4 regions of the Streptomyces sp. NPDC088730 genome follow, and region 3 is predicted to be linked to each of the others. Evidence: riboswitches for the same ligand, from Rfam matches in the RefSeq annotation. Region 3 holds a riboswitch; each other region holds the start of a gene.
What was found. A riboswitch is a leader RNA that binds a small molecule or an ion and turns the genes downstream of it on or off. The one in region 3 is predicted to bind S-adenosylmethionine.
Positions count from the first base shown of each region.

Region 1 (4,676 bases), on a different contig from region 3:
CCTCCCGCAGCCGTTCACCGATGCGCCGCCGGAAGGTGGCGTCGCCCGCCAGGGCGGCCGCCATCGCGTTCCCGGCGAACTTGGCACGCCTGGTCGGCGTGAAACGGGCGTACTGTCGGAGCTGAGCGGGCAGTTCGGTGACCGTGAGCGCGCCGAACGCGTCCGAGACCAGCGCGACGACCCGACGCCGTACGCCTTCGGGCAGCGGGCGGTCGAGCATCTCCACGGCGTCGTCGGCCGCATCGGCCGACGCGGCGCCGCCAGGGGGCTGCTCCACCATCCGTCACCTCAAACTGTATGTCCGCACGGCCCCGTCAGGAGTCGGCACCCGGCCTGTCGACTAGCTCGATCTGGTCCACCGCGTTGCACCAACGGCAGCGCACCGACTCGATGGTCTCACTGACCACCTCGCGTTCTTCGACGCTCGACTCCCCGGCCAGGTCGAGATGGACGTATTCGACGACCTTGGACGAGCGCGTCACGTCGAATCGCGTGAGGTTTCCGCAGAGCGTGCAGCGCCAGCGGGTCGCCTCTGTCGGCTGGGGAACCGTCGTCATCGTTGCGTCCTCTTCCGTCGGGCCTCGTGCTGCCACATAGGGATCTTCGCGGTGCGCCGTCGAACTGCGGATGTCCTGTCGCAACCCTACGGCCTCACCGCGTACCACCGGCACGGCGAGGCGCTCTGTCCCGTTCCCTGCGCTTGCGTCATGCTCTGTTCATGATCGATCGGCGGGCTGCGGCCGGCAGACTCCTGCGGGCGGCCACCTCGGGCGGGCCGCCGGTCACCTACGCCCTCATCGCACTGTGCTGCGTGGTCTTCGCGATCAGCCCGCTCTCCGGGCTCGCCCCGGTGTACGGCAGCGCGGACGCCCTGCTGTCGGCCCAGGCCGGGTACTTCGAGCGCTGGGGCGTGATCCCGAGCGAGCTGTGGGACGGCTCCGCGCACGCCCTGGTCACGCCGCTCACCGCGCTCTTCGTGCACGGCAGCTGGCTGCACCTGCTCGGCAACATGCTGTTCCTGTACGTGTTCGGAGCGATGGCCGAGGAGCGCATGGGCCACACCGAGTTCGCGTTCTTCTACCTCGGCTGCGGCTACCTCGCGCTGCTCGCCTACGCGGCCGCGCACGCCACCTCGGACCAGACGCTCGTCGGCGCTTCGGGGGCGATCTCGGCGGTACTGGGCGCCTTCCTCTACCTCTTCCCCCGGGCCAGGGTCACCAGCGTGTTCCCGTTCCTCCTCTTCCTCCCGCTGCGCTTCCCCGCCTGGATCGTGCTGATCTTCTGGTTCGTGCTCCAGTGGCTGGCCGCGGAGGGGGCGGGCAGCGGTCCCGGCGTGGCCTATCTCGCCCATGTGGTCGGCTTCGCCGTCGGGTTCCTCTACGCCTGGGGGCGCTACCGGGGTAACGCTAGAGTGAGATCTCCAGCCACGGCCACCGAGGGAGAAAGCCAGCCGTGATCACCGCGATCGTGCTCATCAAAACCAGCGTGGACCGGATTCCCGAGATCGCCGAGGCCGTCGCGGCGCTGGACAGTGTCAGCGAGGTCTTCTCGGTCACCGGTACGTACGACCTGATCGCCATGGTCCGGGTGGCCAAGCACGACGATCTCGCCGATGTCATCCCCGGCCGGATCAGCAAGATCCCCGGCGTCGAGGCGACCGACACCCACGTGGCGTTCCGTACGTACTCGCAGCACGACCTGGAGGCGGCCTTCGCCATCGGCCTGGACGGCTGACCACGTAAACGCGTTCGGCCGGGTACGGAATGCTTTCCGTACCCGGCCGAACGCGTTGCGGCTCAGTGCTGGGCGGTGCCCCGGTCCGGGACGCAGCGGCCGTCCTCGGTGCGGTACTTCCACTGGGCGCCCTCGCTCACCAGCTCCTTGACCGCCCGCACGAAGCGCTCGATGTGCTCGTCCGGCGTACCGGCACCGAAGCTGACCCGGATCGCGTTGAGCGACTTCTCGCCCGGCTCGGCCTCCGGCGCGCCGCACTCGCCGACGTCCTGCGGGTCGCTGCCGAGCAGGGTGCGCACCAGCGGGTGGGCGCAGAACAGGCCGTCGCGCACCCCGATGCCGTACTCGGCGGAGAGGGCCGCGGCGAAGTGCGAGCTGTTCCAGCCCTCCACCACGAACGAGATGACGCCGACGCGGGGGGCGTCGTCACCGAAGAGCGAGAGCACCTTGACCTCGGGCACCTCGGCCAGTCCGGCCCGGACCTCCGAGACGAGCTGCTGCTCGCGGGCGACCAGGCTGTCGAACCCGGCCTCGGTGAGCGCCTTGCAGGCGGAGGCGATGGAGTAGACGCCGATGACGTTGGGCGAACCGGCTTCGTGGCGGGCGGCGGTGGTGTGCCACTCGACGTCCACCCCGCCGTCGGTGCGCCGGGCGACCTTGCGGGAGGCGCCGCCGCCGGCCAGGTAGGGCTCGGCGTCGCACAGCCAGTCGGAGCGGCCGGCCAGCACACCGGAGCCGAAGGGCGCGTAGAGCTTGTGGCCGGAGAAGGCGACCCAGTCGACGTCCAGCTCGGCGATGTTCACGGGGTGGTGCGGGGCGAGCTGGGCGGCGTCCAGCACGATACGGGCGCCGTGGGCGTGCGCGGCGGCGGCGAGCTCCTTGACCGGCCACAGCTCGCCGGTGACGTTGGAGGCCCCGGTGACGCAGACCAGCGCGGGGCCAACGGGGCCTCCGCTGCTCGAACGGAGCTGGGGGTCGCGGTCGGCGAGGGCGCGCTCCAGGGTGGCGACGGCCTGGTCAGGGGTGCGCGGGGCGTTCAGGTAGGTCACCCGGGCATCGCGCCAGGGCAGCAGGGACGCGTGGTGCTCGGTCTCGAAGACGAACACCTCGCAGTCGGCGGGCACCGCGGCGGCCAGCAGGTTGAGCGAGTCGGTCGTCGAACGGGTGAAGATCACCTGGTCGCCCTCGCGGCAGCCGAGGAACTCCGCGACGGTCACCCGGCTGGACTCGAAGAGGTCCGTGGAGAGCTGCGAGAGGTAGCCGGCACCCCGGTGGACGCTGCCGTAGTACGGCGCGTACGCGGCGACGTCGTCCCACACCCGCTGCAGGGCCGGGGCGCTGGCGGCGTAGTCGAGCGCGGCGTACGTGACCTCACCGCCGGTCACCAGCGGAACCGTCACATCCTTGCCCAGGACGGGCAGCGGGGTACAAATGGACTGATCGGCGGCAGCGGTGAAGACAGACATGACGAACTCCCGTAACAGGCAGGCGAACTCCGCGTGCCTGCGGATACGCGGCAGCACGGAAGAAGAGAAAAAGGGTGTGCGGAGGAGGGCCGAAAAGCCCTATCGCATTCGCTTGCTCACAGAGGCTCCCTGAGGACCAGGACCCCACGGGTGGACATCTCACGATGTCGAGGGGTCCGCGCTTGCCGCAGACCTCGCTGCCTACGGCCTGGTCTTCACCCGGGGCACCCCGCCACGGACGGAGGGTTGCCGGACAGCGGGCCGGGGCCGTAGTCGCTGTCACTCATGACCTGCCCAGCATCTTGCCATACGTGCCCGGACGCGCAAGGCGCAGTCCATGATCTGGACTGCGCCCCGCTTCGCTGCTCGGTGGTTCAGGCGTTGCTGGTCTTGACCCATCTCTCCAGCACGCGCCCCGCGGACCCGGAGTCGATGGACTCGGCGGCCTTCGCCATACCGGCGGTGAGCTGCTCTTCGAGCGTGCCCTCCCCCGGGTCCAGCGCGACCAGCGCCGCCGCAGCGTTGAGCAGGACGGCGTCCCGTACGGGCCCCGTCTCACCGGCCAGCAGCCGGCGGGCCACGTCGGCGTTGTACGAGGCGTCGGCGCCGCGCAGCGCCTCGACCGGCACCAGGTCCAGGCCGACGTCGCGCGGGTCGAAGGCCTGCTCGCGCACGACGCCGTCGCGGGCCACCCAGACCCGGGAGGTCGCGGTGGTGGTCAGCTCGTCCAGTCCGTCGTCGCCGCGGAAGACCAGCGCGGAGTTGCCCCGCTCCGCGAGGACGCCCGCGACGATGGGCGCCATCCGCGGGTCGGCCACGCCGATGGCCTGGGAGCGCACCTGGGCCGGGTTGGTGAGCGGGCCCAGGATGTTGAAGGTGGTCGGCGCGCCGAGCTCCGCCCGCGCCTTCGCCGCGTACCGCAGGGCGGGGTGGAACTTCACCGCGAAGCAGAAGGTGATGCCCGCCTCCTCCGCCACCTCGACGACGCGCTGCGGGGGCAGATCCAGGTTGACGCCGAGCACGCCCAGTACGTCGGAGGAGCCGCTGGCCGAGGAGGAGGCGCGGTTGCCGTGCTTGACGACCTTGGCGCCCGCCCCGGCCAGGACGATCGCGGACATGGTGGAGATGTTGACCGTCTTGGCCATGTCGCCGCCGGTGCCGACGATGTCGACCGTGCGGCCGGGCACGTGGATCGTGGTGGCGTGCTCGTACATCGCACGGACCAGACCGGTGACCTCCCCGACCGTCTCGCCCTTGGCGCGCAGGGCCACCGCGAAGCCGGCGATCTGCACGTCGGTCGCCTCGCCGCTCATGATGCGGTCCATCGCCCACGCGGTGTCGTCCGCGCTCAGGTCCTCGCCGCGCATCAGCGGGGTCAGCACGCCGGGCCAGGTACGAGCCGCCACGCTGTCGCCGCCGACCGGGGTCACAACGTTCATGGTCCGCTCCTGGGGTCCACAGCCGGTAAAGGGATGC
Region 1 is NZ_JBIVLK010000001.1:1,078,676-1,083,351, reverse strand. It holds gene ACIP89_RS04850 (NYN domain-containing protein) at 1-280, opposite strand, end outside; gene ACIP89_RS04845 (hypothetical protein) at 315-557, opposite strand; gene ACIP89_RS04840 (rhomboid family intramembrane serine protease) at 719-1,456, shown strand; gene ACIP89_RS04835 (Lrp/AsnC family transcriptional regulator) at 1,453-1,734, shown strand; gene ACIP89_RS04830 (aminotransferase class V-fold PLP-dependent enzyme) at 1,797-3,200, opposite strand; SAM riboswitch class IV at 3,374-3,491, opposite strand; gene trpD (anthranilate phosphoribosyltransferase) at 3,575-4,639, opposite strand.
Region 1: linked by a shared signal. The riboswitch ahead of ACIP89_RS04830 (aminotransferase class V-fold PLP-dependent enzyme) and the one ahead of thrC (threonine synthase) in region 3 are both predicted to bind S-adenosylmethionine.

Region 2 (4,676 bases), on a different contig from region 3:
CGGATCGGTGTTGGCGGCGCCGAGCCCGAGCAGCAGCATGTCCCCCGCCCTGACCGGCTGTCCGCCGAGCCGGGTGTCGCGGGCGGCCCAGCGCCCGGCGAGGATCTGCGTCGGCGCGTCCTCCCAGAGCACCTCGTTCATGGCCTCGCCGACGCTGCGCCGGCCGCCCGCCATCGACTGCGCGAACTCGTCCTCCGTGAGCATCAGCCGCAGCGAGTTGCTGATCCAGTCGGCGGTGGTGAGGTGCCCGGCGGCCGTGACGGCCATCAGGTCGAGCATGTACTCCTCGTCGGTGAAGGCCTCGGGGAACGCGAGCATCCGGGAGGTCACGTCGTCGCCGGGGGCGGCACGCTTCGCGGCGACGAGTCGCGTCATGTGCTCCGCGAAACGCAGGTGGGCCTCCTGCGCGCCCGGACCGCCGTCGGCCAGGTCCTTCAGCACCCGGGCGATGGAGCCGCCCTCGTCGTCGGGGAACCCGACCAGCCTGGCGAGGACCAGGACCGGAAGCGGCTCACAGAAGTCGGCGACGAGGTCGGCCGTGCCCCGGCTGCACACGGCGTCGATCAGCCGGTCGGCCAACTGCTCGCAGTGGCGGCGGGTCTCGAACGGGTCGGCCCCTTCGAGGGCGGGCCCGACCATCCGGGCGTGCCGCCGGTGCTCGTCCCCCGCGCTGAAGTAGACGGACGGCAGCGGCCGCCCGACCATGGGCAGCAGCGGCCAGTCCTCCGGTATGTGCTCCCACTGGTTCCACAGGCCGACATCGCGCGGGAACAGCTCACCGTCACTGGTGACCTGATGGAGTTCCCGGTAGCCGATGACCAGCCAGGCGGGGAACCCGCCCGGCAGTTCGACGGGGACGACCGGTCCGTGGTCCCGCCGCATGGCCCGGTAGACGGCCTGCGGCTCGGTCTGGAACGAGGGCCCGCTCAGGGGTACGGCACCGGGCCCCGCGTGCGCGGGGCACTCCGGAGGGGGTGAGGCGGACTCGGGGTCTGGGGAGGAAGGGCGCGTCATCGTCCTGACTTCTGTGGCGGAAGCGTCACGCGTCACGATCGTGCGGTCAACGCACGCCCACTATAAGGATTTTATGTGACACCACAGCGGTCGATGACGATCAAATGTGCACCCGAAATGGAGCAACCGCTGGACATCTCACGACAATTGACGACCGACTCCAAGCACCGACGCCAAGTACCGACGCCAAGCAGCGACGCCGAGGAGCGGCTCCGTACCCGGCTAGAAGCGCCCGGCCCCCGGGGCGTCGCACAGCTCCCCGGCCTCGAAGGCGACGTTGACGAGTCCGGCGAGCCGGTCGGCACCGGTCACGAGCTTCAGCGCATGCCAACGGGAGAGCCAGTACACGCGCCCTCGGTGACCGGCGAGAACCTCCCGCAGCCCGTCCGGGGCGTGCGTCCACACCGGCGGAAGGGTGTCCGCGTAGTCGAACGCGGCCCGCAGACCGATCCAGCCGTCGTCCCGGACATCGTCTGCGGTCAGCAGTATCTCGACGGCCTGACCGGGCTCCTGCCGGCACTTCTTGGCGTGGATCCAGTGCACTTGGTGGCCCGCGGCGTACCGCGCGCAGTCCTCGCTCCGCACGGAGCCGTGTTCGGGGAGATGACGCAGCACGGTGAGTCCCGCCTTCCGGGGATGATGGACCCCGAGCGCTCTGCACCGCGGTCCGCTGTTCCCCGTACCTCGCGCACGGGGCAGGTCGTCACCCGGAGCACCCGCAGCGGAGCGGGGTGCCGTCCAGCAAGCCGGGGCTGCGCACTGGAACTCATGACCCGGCGAAAACCCTAACGCACCGAGCAGCCGCCTCCCGACGCGCGGGACCGCTCGGCCGACGGACGGTCAGGGACGCACGGGCGCGGGCCGGATCCGGCCCGCGCACCCCCGCCTCTCCCGGTGACGGCCCGGCCGGCGCTCAGCCGTCACCGGGCCGGCCGGTCAGCCGGTGACGAGGCCCGGGTCGCTCGTTCCCGCCTCACCCGTCTCGACGTGTCCGGCGAACCGGCGAAGGAACGCGGCGTCCGCGTCCGAGACCACCTCGATGTCGTACCAGCGCTTGCTCCCGCGCAGGTCAACGGTGTGCCGCACGGTCGCGCCGGCCCGCACCGCGAAGGTCTGCGCCCCGCCGCCGTAGGCGTCCGCCTTGCGCACGGTCAGCTGGACGGTCCCCGTACCGGCATGGGTGAGCGTCAGGTCGAGAGCCCCGTTCGCCGGGTTATGACGCGCCGTCACCTCCGGTCCGGCCGCCTTGCCGGGACCCCTGAAGGTCCGCAGGAATCCGTTCGGACCGTGCACCGTGAGGTCGGTCACTCCGCTGGAGTAGGCCGTGTTCCAGCTGTCGGAGAGCGACTTGCCCGCCTCGGTGGTGTAGGTCCAGGGCCCGTCGCCGCGGTTGGCGGACGTCACCAGGAACTGCGCTCCGGCTGCGTCCCCGCCGCTGAAGGTGAGCCGGTACTTCCCGGTGCCCGGGTCTGCCGTCCCGTCCACGAGCGGCGCGTACCGCAGCGGCCGGGTGGGCCGCGTGCCGGACTCCTGCTTCGGCACACTGCCGGAGACCGGCGGCACCGGTACGTAGTCGGGGTGCCGCTCCCCGTCCGGCGGGGCGTATCCGTCCGTGGAGGGCAGCGAGGCGGGCGCGGTCCGCGTCGTGCGGAAGTCGAAGGCCGAGGTGAGATCGCCGCAGACAGCGCGCCGCCAGGGCGAGATGTTGGGCTCGTGCACGCCGAAGCGCTCTTCCATGAACCGGATGACGGAGGTGTGGTCGAAGACCTCGGAACAGGCGAACCCGCCGGTGCTCCACGGGGACACGACGGTCATCGGCACGCGCTGCCCGAGCCCGTACGGCCCGGCCGCGTACCGGATGTCGCCGGGGAAGTGGTCGGCGGAGGTGTCCACGGTGGACAGCCCCTGCGCCGCGCCGGACGGCACGAACGGCGGCACGACGTGGTCGAAGAAGCCGTCGTTCTCGTCGTAGGTGATGAAGAGGGCGGTCCGGCCCCAGACCTCGGGGTCGGACGTCAGCGCGTCCAGCACCTGCGAGATGTACCAGGCACCGTAGTTGGCGGGCCAGTTGGGGTGCTCGCTGTAGGCCTCGGGAGAGACCACCCAGGAGATCTTGGGGAGCGTCCCGGCCCGGACGTCGGCCTTGAGATCGTCGAGGAGCCCGTCGCCGTTCTTGACGTCGGTCCCGGTGCGCGCCTTCTCGAAGAGCGGGTCGCCTGGCTTGGCGTCGCGGTAACTGTTGAAGTAGAGAAGCGAGTTGTCGCCGTACGTGCCCCGGTAGGCATCGTCGATCCACCCCCATGATCCGGCGGCGTCGAGCCCGTCACCGATGTCCTGGTAGACCTTCCACGACACCCCGGCCTCCTCCAGCCGCTCGGGATAGGTCTTCCAGCCGTACCCAGACTCGTCGTTGCCGAGCACGGGACCGCCGCCGGTGCCGTCATTTCCGGTGTACCCGCTCCACAGGTAGTAGCGGTTCGGGTCGGTCGAACCGAGGAACGAGCAGTGGTACGCGTCGCAGACGGTGAACGCGTCGGCGAGGGCGTAGTGGAACGGGATGTCCTCCCGCGTGAGGTGGGCCATCGTCGTGGCGGTCTTGGCGGGGACCCACTGGTCGTACGCACCCTTGTTCAAGGCCCGGTGCCCGCCGGCCCAGTCGTGGTTCAGGTCCTGGAGGAACTGCAGCCCGAGGTCGTCGGCGGGCGGCCGGAACGGCAGCACCTCCTTGCCGAGGAGGTCCTTCTGGTGCCAGACCGGCTTTCCGCTCGGCAGCGTGACCGGACGCGGGTCACCGAAGCCGCGCACACCCTTCATGGTGCCGAAGTAGTGGTCGAAGGAACGGTTCTCCTGCATCAGTACGACGATGTGCTCGACGTCCTGGAGCGTGCCCGTACGGCCTTTCGCGGGCAGTGAGGCGGCGCGGGCGATGCTGCTCGACAACGTACTGAAGGCGACCGCGCCTCCGGCGAGTTGCAGGAGGCGGCGACGGTTGAGATCTGCCATGGGTGGGGGCCTCTGTGGGGTGAGGAAACATAAGGGCGAAAACGACAGGAGTGTTCCAGAACCGGCGGTCCGGCGGAAGACCCGTGCGGTGTGCACGCGATGGCGTTCCGCCGAACGTTCCGGGTCCGGCCGAACTCCTCACAGAACCGGCGGACGCCGCCCTCGCTTGGGCCCGCGCCTCTGTTCGGGCGCTCGCCGTCCGCTGTGTGACGGGGCCGTGCAGGTCCGCGCCCGCACCGGCCTCGGTCCGGGCGCGGACCTACACGACGGCGTCTCATCGTCCGCCGCGACGCCGGTGGGCCCGCTGGCGGCACGTCGCGCCGCAGTAGCGTGCGGGACGGCCCGCCGTCTTGGCGTCGAACTCGGCCCCGCACTCCTCGCATCGCGGTCTCGTTGCGTGACGCCTGCCGGGCGCGTCACGGAACACCCGCCTTTCCGTGACCGAGGCCGGTCCCCGCAAGCCCTCCAGCGCCAGGTGGACCATGCGCACCCCGGCGGCCGCGTCCCGGTGGGCGGCCCGCATCGTCGCGCATCCGGCGATGAGTACGGCGATGTCGTCCGGGCCCAGGTCGGCACGGACTCCACCGGTGCGCTGGGCCGCGCGGAGCAGCTCGGTCAGCACCTGCTGGAACTGGTGCGCCGAGGCGGCGAGCATCGGG
Region 2 is NZ_JBIVLK010000017.1:120,282-124,957, reverse strand. It holds gene ACIP89_RS33350 (cytochrome P450) at 1-1,014, opposite strand, end outside; gene ACIP89_RS33345 (hypothetical protein) at 1,237-1,629, opposite strand; SAM riboswitch class IV at 1,679-1,788, opposite strand; gene ACIP89_RS33340 (phosphocholine-specific phospholipase C) at 1,951-4,017, opposite strand; gene ACIP89_RS33335 (TetR/AcrR family transcriptional regulator) at 4,292-4,676, opposite strand, start outside.
Region 2: linked by a shared signal. The riboswitch ahead of ACIP89_RS33345 (hypothetical protein) and the one ahead of thrC (threonine synthase) in region 3 are both predicted to bind S-adenosylmethionine.

Region 3 (4,676 bases):
TTGAGAGCCATCGGGTTGGCACCCGCGGCCACGTTGCGCAGACCCTCGCGGACGAGCGCCTGAGCGAGAACGGTGGCGGTGGTCGTACCGTCGCCGGCGACGTCGTCCGTCTTCTTGGCGACCTCCTTGACCAGCTCCGCACCGATCTTCTCGTACGGGTCCTCCAGCTCGATCTCCTTGGCGATGGAAACACCATCGTTGGTGATCGTGGGGGCGCCCCACTTCTTCTCAAGGACGACGTTGCGGCCCTTGGGGCCGAGGGTGACCTTGACGGCGTCGGCGAGCTGGTTCATGCCGCGCTCAAGACCGCGCCGGGCCTCCTCGTCGAACGCGATGATCTTGGCCATATGAAGTGGTCCTCCCGGACAGGGGTGGATTCTCCGGACCGAGTGGCGCCCGCGACGGACGGCCTGCCGCCTGCCGGTTCCTTGCCCCGGCAGACCTGCGGGCCTCACCGGCCCGGTCCAAGTTTCTGTCACTCTCACCCGGAGAGTGCTAAGCCCAATGATTAGCACTCGACCCCCGAGAGTGCAAGCGTCGCCCTCCGGAGTGTGGACAACCGGACAGCGGGAGCGAACGGGGCCAGGACGCACGGAGGGCCCGTACCCCAGGGGTACGGGCCCTCCGTGCGTGAGTAGTGTCGTTGGCCGACCGCGCCGAGCTCAGCCGACAGCGAGCTTGACCATGTCCGCCTGCGGCCCCTTCTGGCCCTGCGAGATTTCGAATTCAACTCGCTGACCCTCTTCGAGGGTGCGGTATCCGTCCATCTGGATCGCGCTGTAGTGGACGAAAACATCCGCACCACCGTCGACCGCGATGAAGCCGTACCCCTTCTCCGCGTTGAACCACTTGACGGTGCCCTGAGCCATGCCTAACTCCCCTATTACTGGCCCTTGCACAGGACCGCACTTCGCGGGCCCGGGTCAGAACTCACCCTCCGACAGGAGAGGGTGCGTGCGCCGGAACGCGTCGACCGCGGCCGAATGTATCTGCCCAACTGCCCTCTGCAACAGGTCAATCGGACGAGAATTCTGGGCAGCGCCGATCACCCGAATATGAGGAATTCATGAGATTCCAGGGCAAGTCGGGCCAGGCAAAGGCGACTTATGGCACAAGAGGCTCAGGTACTTTGGCTGCATCTTGTCGTGGCCAGGCGCATTCTCATATGCGGGGGGCACGGGCAGCGAAGGGGACTTCCCACACTCTACCGCGTTCAACCATGCAGAATTGCCCCCTCCGCTTCCGTCGCGGAGAGGGCAATCCAGGTGACTCGGCGCAGTGGGACCGCTCGGGTCCCGGGGCTCAGCAGCCGCCGGCGACGGCCGGGATGATCGAGACCCCCGCGCCGTCCGGGGTGACCGCTTCCAGGCCGCCCTCGAAGCGCACGTCGTCGTCGTTGACGTACACGTTCACGAAGCGGCGGAGCTTGCCCTGGTCGTCCAGGACGCGGGCGGCGATGCCCGGGTGGTCCTTCTCCAGGGACTCGATGACCTGGGAGAGCGTCGCGCCCTCTGCCGGGACCTCGGCCTGGCCGCCCGTGTAGGTGCGGAGGATGGTGGGGATACGGACCTTGACGCTCATGGTGGGTGCCCTTCCTGGAGTCTCGGGTGGGTCAGCTGGCGGTGCCGAGGCCGGCGGCGCGGAAGGCGTCCAGGCTCGGCCGGATCGTCGCCGTCGCCTGCGAGGTGGCGGCCACCGCGTCCAGCGTCTTGAGGCCGTCACCGGTGTTCAGGACGACGGTGGTGAGCGTCGGGTCGAGCAGGCCGGCCTCGATCAGCTTCTTCGTCACGCCGACCGTCACACCGCCCGCGGTCTCGGCGAAGATGCCCTCGGTGCGCGCCAGGAGCTTGATCGCGTCGACGACCTGCTCGTCGTTCACGTCGTCCACCGCGCCACCCGTACGGCGGGCGATGTCCAGGACGTAGGGGCCGTCGGCCGGGTTGCCGATGGCGAGGGACTTGGCGATCGTGTTCGGCTTCTGCGGGCGGACCACGTCGTGACCGGCCTTGAAGGCGGCGGAGACCGGCGAGCAGCCCTCGGCCTGGGCGCCGAAGATCTTGTACGGCTTGTCCTCGACCAGCCCGAGCTTGATCAGCTCCTGGAGGCCCTTGTCGATCTTCGTCAGCTGCGAGCCGGACGCGATCGGGATGACGATCTGGTCGGGCAGCCGCCAGCCGAGCTGCTCGCAGATCTCGTACGCGAGCGTCTTGGAGCCCTCGCCGTAGTAGGGGCGGAGGTTGACGTTGACGAAGCCCCAGCCCTCCCCGAGCGGGTCTCCGATGAGCTCCGAGCAGAACCGGTTGACGTCGTCGTAGTTGCCCTCGATACCGACCAGCTCACCGCCGTACACCGCGGCCATGACGACCTTGCCCTGCTCCAGGTCGTGCGGGATGAACACGCAGGAGCGCAGACCGGCGCGGGCGGCGGCGGCGCCCACGGCTCCGGCGAGGTTGCCGGTGGAGGAGCAGGAGAGCGTGGTGAAACCGAAGGCGCGGGCGGCCTCGACGGCGATCGCGACGACGCGGTCCTTGAAGGAGTGCGTCGGGTTGCCGGAGTCGTCCTTGACGTACAGGCCGCCGGTGACGCCCAGCTCACGGGCGAGGTTGTCGGCCTTGACCAGCTTGGTGAAGCCGGGGTTGATGTTGGGCTTGTCCGCGACGTCGGCGGGGACCGGCAGCAGCGGCGCGTAGCGCCAGATGTTGTCGGGTCCGGCCTCGATGCGCTTCCTCAGCTCGTCCGGGGAGCCGGTCGGCAGGTCGTACGCCACTTCGAGCGGCCCGAAACAGGTCGCACAGGCGAAGAGGGGACCGAGCGCGAACCGTTCTCCGCACTCGCGGCAGGAAAGTGCCGCGGCGGGACCGAGGTCGACGTAAGTTTCGGTGGATGCTGCAACAGTCTGAACAGCCATGATGGCGAGGCCCTTTCTCCTCATCTTCCTCGTGACGCATTTCGCCACAAGACGGAATTGGCACCGTCCCCACCTGACCTCGCGGTCGGCGGGATGGTTGCCGGGACTTCAACGGGCCGTTCCCTCTGTCCCTCTGGATGAGCGCTATGGCACTGGACCATCGATCCAGGCGTTTGTCGGCGGATGGACCCCGGCATGCCATGGCCATCTGCGTTGTTCAGACTGTAACCGAAGCACCGGACTGTTGAGATAGTCGTCCGAACCGCGAGATGGATCACATGCAGGGAGTATCGACCGTGCTGGAAGAGGTCGAACGCTGGCTGACCAGGCGTTCCTGGTCGTGCGCCGACCGCCCGCTGGAGCAGCTCCTGGCCGCCAGGAGCGGCGACCCGCGCCGGGGGAGCGTGAGTGTCGTGCTGCCCGCGCTCAACGAGGCCGCGACGGTCGGAGACATCGTCCGGACCATCCGGCGCGAGCTCATGGAGAAGGTCCGGCTGGTCGACGAACTCGTGGTGATCGACTCCGGCTCCACCGACGACACCGCGGAGGTCGCCCGCCGGGCGGGCGCCCGGGTGATCCACCGGGACGCGATCCTGCCCCGGCTGCCGGCCGTCCCCGGCAAGGGCGAGGTGCTGTGGCGGTCACTGCTGGTGACCGGCGGTGACATCGTCTGCTTCATCGACGCGGACCTGAAGGACTTCTCGGCCGACTTCGTCTCCGGCATCGTCGGCCCGCTGCTGACCGACCCCTCCGTGCAGTTCGTCAAGGCGATGTACGACCGTCCGCTCGGGGAGACCGCGGGCCAGGGCGGGCGGGTCACCGAACTGGTGGCACGGCCGCTGCTCAATCTGCACTGGCCGCGGCTGGCCGGCTTCGTCCAGCCGCTGGGCGGCGAGTACGCCGTGCGCCGCTCGCTGCTCGAACAGCTGCCGTTCCCGGTCGGCTACGGGGTGGAGCTGGGGCTGCTCGTCGACGCCCTGCACACGGTCGGCCTGGACGCGCTGGCCCAGGTCGACGTCGGCGTCCGCAAACACCGCCACCAGGACGGCCGGGCGCTCGGCCGGATGGCGGCGGCCATCTACCGGACCGCGTCGCTGCGGCTCTCCCGCGGCCATCTGGTGCGCCCCGAGCTGACCCAGTTCGAGCGCGGCGAGAACGGCTTCGTGCCGCACACCCACCCGGTGGACGCCCAGGAGCGGCCGCCGATGCGCGAGATCGAGGAGTACGTCTCGCGCCGCGCCGCCTGAGCGGCTGCCGGGTGACCTGCGGCCGTCCGGCCGCAGGTCACCCGGCAGCATCCGGGACGGACCGCGGCCGCACGCACGTTTGGACGGTTCGGTATCGGGCTAGATTCCGCGCATGGTCTCCGAGCACGCCCCTCAGCCCGCCGCCCAGGTACTCGTCGCGTCCAACCGCGGTCCGGTCTCGTACGCACTGAACGAGGACGGCTCACTCGACGCGAAACGGGGCGGGGGCGGGCTCGTCTCGGGGCTGAGCGCGGTGGACGACAAGATGTGGGTCTGCGCCGCGCTCGGTGAGGGCGACCGCGAGGCGGTCCGGCGCGGGGTCGGTGAGCCGGGCGTACGGATGCTCGACATCGACGCGGACGTGCACGCCGACGCGTACAACGGCATCGCGAACTCGGTGCTCTGGTTCGTCCACCACCTGCTCTACCAGACCCCCGTGGAGCCCGTCTTCGACGCGGAGTTCCGGCGCCAGTGGGCGTCCTTCGAGGCCTACAACCGGGCCTTCGCCCAGGCGCTGGCCG
Region 3 is NZ_JBIVLK010000012.1:50,895-55,570, forward strand. It holds gene groL (chaperonin GroEL) at 1-347, opposite strand, end outside; gene ACIP89_RS28670 (cold-shock protein) at 663-869, opposite strand; gene ACIP89_RS28675 (MoaD/ThiS family protein) at 1,303-1,581, opposite strand; gene thrC (threonine synthase) at 1,613-2,908, opposite strand; SAM riboswitch class I at 2,926-3,052, opposite strand; gene ACIP89_RS28685 (glucosyl-3-phosphoglycerate synthase) at 3,205-4,155, shown strand; gene ACIP89_RS28690 (trehalose-6-phosphate synthase) at 4,268-4,676, shown strand, end outside.

Region 4 (4,676 bases), on a different contig from region 3:
GGGCGCGATCCGCGGCTCGCGACGGAGCAACCCCGCCACCTACACCGGGCTGCTCGACCCGATCCGCAAGGCGTTCGCCAAGGCCAACGACGTGAAGCCGGCCCTGTTCAGCGCCAACTCCGAGGGCGCCTGCCCCGGCTGCAACGGCGTCGGGGTCGTCTACACGGACCTCGCGATGATGGCGGGCGTCGCCACCGTCTGCGAGGAGTGCGAGGGGAAGCGGTTCCTGGCATCGGTGCTCGAATACCGCCTCGGCGGACGTGACATCAGCGAGGTGCTGGCGATGCCGGTGACCGAGGCCGAGGAGTTCTTCGGCAGCGGCGAGGCACACACGCCGGCCGCACACCGCATCCTCGACAGGCTGGCCGACGTCGGGCTCGGCTACCTCAGCCTGGGCCAGCCGCTCACCACCCTGTCCGGCGGTGAGCGGCAGCGGCTCAAGCTGGCCACGCACATGGGCGAGAAGGGCGGGGTCTACGTCCTCGACGAACCGACCACCGGCCTTCACCTCGCAGACATCGAGCAGCTGCTCGGCCTGCTCGACCGGCTGGTGGACTCAGGGAAGTCCGTCATCGTGGTCGAGCACCACCAGGCGGTCATGGCGCACGCCGACTGGATCGTCGACCTGGGCCCCGGCGCCGGGCACGACGGCGGCAGGCTCGTCTTCGAGGGCACCCCCGACGACCTGGTCGCGGACCGCTCCACCCTCACCGGCGAGCACCTCGCGGCCTACGTGGGAGCCTGAGGCAGTGAGTCAGCCGCGGCCGCCCCGCCCGGCACGTCCGGAGTCCCCGGCAGCTCCGGTGTATCCGGGAAGGCGGGGTGGCCGCAGAGACGGCGCACGTACTCCTTGAGCCGGGGACGGTCGCCGAGGGCGGCGACCGGGCCGAGACGGACGAGCGCCACCCACAGGTCCACGTCCCCGGCCGTCAGCTGCTCGCCCAGGGCGTAGGGCTGCCGGGCGAGGGACCGGTCCAGCAGGTCCAGGGCCGCCGACCGCTCGGAGGACCCCGCCTGCGGGGTGACGTCCCGGTCCAGCAGCTCGCGCAGCGTCTCGATGCGGTCGGCGAGCTCCGGCGGGCGCAGCGCCGAGGGGCGGGCCTCGTCATGGCCGGAGAGCAGGCCGGCCAGATCGCGGAGTATGTCGGGGGTGTGGTTGCTGACGATGCGCCCGCTCCACCGGTCGCACAGCGCGGGCGCCGTCAGCGGCCCGTCGTAGTGGTGCAGCGTGGCCTCGTACGCGCCGCGCAGCGAGGCGTACGCCTCGGGTGTTCCGGCGGGGTGCCCCAGGAACGTGGTGGCGACCGAGTCCCGGAGCCCGAGCAGGCCGAGGGTGATCGAGATGCGCAGCGAGCGCGGACAACTCGCCGACAGGAACAGCTCGTAGCGGTGCGGAGCGGGATAGAAGCCGCCGGCCAGACCGACCCCGATCCGGCTGTGGATACGGGAGGACGGCACGGCGATCTTGGGACGGGGATGGCTGGCGCACGGACTCGGACCGGATGAGACCGAGCCGCACGTGATGGAGTTGCCTGTGCTGGAACTGCGCGAAGCTGTCTCGGGCATGACTCTCCTGTGGAGATCCCTGTGGGAACGAGGAAGCCACCGCCGCCTTGTGGGCACCAGCGGCCGGATGGGGAACGGCTGCGCCTGCGCACCGGTCCGAGTCACGGCAGCGCGGACCCGTGTGCGTCATCGCGACCGTGCGGACCTGCGCGCGTCCGGTGTTCCGGGCTAGTACGCGCTGGAGACACGCAGCAGGTCGATGTGCAGGCGCCTCGTCAAGCCGTTCCTGGACAAATCCCACCCGTCCCGACTCCGGGGCCCGCGAGACGCGGGACCACGCTTGCCCCGCCACGCCGGCGGGACCCGGTCGTCACCCGGGGCACCCCGTCGCGGTGGAAGGGTTGCCTGCCAGCGGGCCGGGGCCGATGAACCCCGTGAGCAGGACGGATCCCGCACGGGGGCGCTGACAATCGTGACCGTCCACGCCAGTTTCGGTGCGCCGGGTGACGCCGTCAAGGAGGCCACAGGGGCCATCTCGCCTGTTGGTCACCCGCGTTGACATTCCTGTCGGCGCATGCATAACTTGCGGCGCGGAACGGTCCCGGTTGGCAGCGATACGCCCCGGATCGCCGGCCGGCATCCCAGCAGACCGCGGGGGTGCCGCAGTTGAGACCGGACGGTGTCCGGCAGGCGCGAGGCCCCGCGGGGCGGATCGGTGACGGTGAGGGCGATGCACGCAGCTGAGGGGATGGCTGCCTGGCGGTCCCGAGGCCGCGTTCTGCTCTGCGCGGACCGCTCCGTCGACCTCCAGCGTGTCAACAGCGCCCTGTGTACCGCCGCTTGTCGCGCTCTCTGTCAAGGCTGACGGCCTTCTGACTCCCTGACGTCCACCGCTGCCGCGGTGCGTCCTCTCCCCGCCCGGCCCCCTGCTCCGCGCTGTGCCGCCCGCGCCCCGCCGCGTCGTCCCCGACGACCGGCGCGGCGAGGCGCTGCCGTCCGTGGTCCGGGCCGTCCGCATCCGCTGGAGCCCTCCGTGAGTGAATCCCCCGGCGTCGCTGTGTCCTCCGGGTCAGCGCCGCCCGCCGAGGCGGCCCCCCGCCCCGGGCCACCCCTCGTGCCGAAGCCGCAGGTCCCGCAGCGGGTCCGCCCGCTCCTGCGGCCCGGCCGCTGGATCGTCACCGTCGTCGTGCTGGTGCTGGTCGCCCAGATCGTCCACGGACTGGTGGCCAACCCCTTCTACCAGTGGGACCGGTTCCAGTACTGGTTCCTGCGGCCCACCATCCTTGACGGCCTGCTCGTCACGCTCGAAGTCGCCCTGCTCAGCGCCGTGCTGGGGCTGCTCGGCGGTGTGCTGCTGGCCCTGGCCCGGCTCTCCCCGAGCCCTGTGCTGCGCGCGGTCAGCTGGGTCTACACCTGGCTGTTCCGGTCGGTCCCGCTGATCGTGATCCTGCTGTTCCTCTACAACTTCAGCGCGCTCTACCGGACGCTGAGCGTGGGAGTGCCGTTCGGCCCGGCGTTCTTCAGCTTCGACGAGTCACGCCTCGCCACCGACATGACCGTGGCCGTCATCGGCCTCAGCCTGAACGAGGCGGCGTACGCCTCCGAAGTGGTGCGCGGCGGCATCCTCTCCGTCGACCAGGGCCAGCACGAGGCGGCAGCCGCCCTCGGCCTGCCGAAGCGGTACCGGTTCGCGAAGATCGTCTTCCCGCAGGCCCTGCGCTCCATCACCCCGAACTACGTCAACCAGCTGATCGGCCTGATCAAGGGCACCTCGCTGGTCTTCTACGTCTCGCTGCTCGATCTCTTCGGCTCCGTGCAGAGCATGGGCAGCACCTACCCCGGCGACATCGTGCCGCTGCTGCTGGTCGCCACCGCCTGGTACCTGATCCTCACCAGCGTGGTGTCCGTCATCCAGTTCTACGTCGAGCGGTACTACTCGCGGGGCGCGCTGCGCACCCTGCCGCCCACGCCGCTGCAGAGGCTGCGGACCGGCCTGGGCGATCTGCGGGCACGGGTCCGGAAGGTGACGGCGATATGACCGCGGAGACGACGACCGGAAGAGCGGAAGCGGCCGGGACACCGGGGCAGGCCGGCGCCGTCGCGGCGCCCCCGGTGCGCCCCGCCGCGGTCGAGGTGCACGACGTGCACAAGTGGTACGGATCCCAGCGCGTTCTGGACGGCGTGGCGCTCACCGTGCGGCCCGGGGAGGTCACGGTCGTCCTCGGACCGTCCGGCTCGGGGAAGTCCACCCTCCTGCGGGTGATCAACCACCTGGAGAAGCCGGAGATCGGCCATGTCAGTGTGAACGGCGAGCTGATCGGCGTCCGCAGGCACCGGGGGCGGCTCAAGGAGCTGAGCGAGCGCGCCATCCTGGCGCAGCGCGGCCGGATCGGATTCGTCTTCCAGAACTTCAACCTCTTCCCGCACCTCACCGTGCTGGACAACGTGGCCGCCGCCCCGGTCGCGACCGGGAAACTCACCAAGCCCGAGTCCCGGGAGCTGGCCCGCGACCTGCTCGGCCGGGTGGGTCTCGGGGACCGGGCAGCCGCCTATCCGCGCCAGCTGTCCGGCGGGCAGCAGCAGCGCGTGGCCATCGCACGGGCCCTCGCCCTGCGGCCCGGGGTCATCCTCTTCGACGAGCCGACCTCCGCGCTCGACCCCGAACTGGTCGGCGAGGTACTGGCCGTGATCAAGGACCTGGCCGGCAGCGGCACCACCCTGCTGGTCGTCACGCACGAGATCGGCTTCGCCCGCGAGGTCGCCGACCGGGTGGTCTTCATGGACGCCGGCCGGATCGTCGAACAGGGCCCGCCCGAGCAGGTGCTGGACCATCCGCGGCACGAGCGGACCAGGGACTTCCTGAGCAAGGTGCTCTGAACCCGGCGGCCGTCCCGCCCGCCGGCCGTCCCTCTTCCACCCGCCGGGCAGCGTCCGGCGCCCACTCCGTCCCCGTACACCCCCACCGCATCCGACAAGGACAGCCACCATGCGCACCCCCATCCTCCGCAGCAGATTCCGCCGAGGTGTCGCCGCCTCCGCCGCCTTCGCCTCGCTCGCCGCCGGCCTCGCCGCGTGCGGCGGTGACGGCGACGCCGCGACCAGGACCGGCAGTGCGCCGGCCGGAACGGTCACCATCGGCGCGCTGTCCAACGGCGCCGCCGAGGAGACCG
Region 4 is NZ_JBIVLK010000008.1:213,246-217,921, forward strand. It holds gene ACIP89_RS24355 (ATP-binding cassette domain-containing protein) at 1-745, shown strand, start outside; gene ACIP89_RS24360 (glutathione S-transferase C-terminal domain-containing protein) at 730-1,458, opposite strand; SAM riboswitch class IV at 1,838-1,984, opposite strand; gene ACIP89_RS24365 (amino acid ABC transporter permease) at 2,540-3,544, shown strand; gene ACIP89_RS24370 (amino acid ABC transporter ATP-binding protein) at 3,619-4,383, shown strand; gene ACIP89_RS24375 (ABC transporter substrate-binding protein) at 4,493-4,676, shown strand, end outside.
Region 4: linked by a shared signal. The riboswitch ahead of ACIP89_RS24360 (glutathione S-transferase C-terminal domain-containing protein) and the one ahead of thrC (threonine synthase) in region 3 are both predicted to bind S-adenosylmethionine.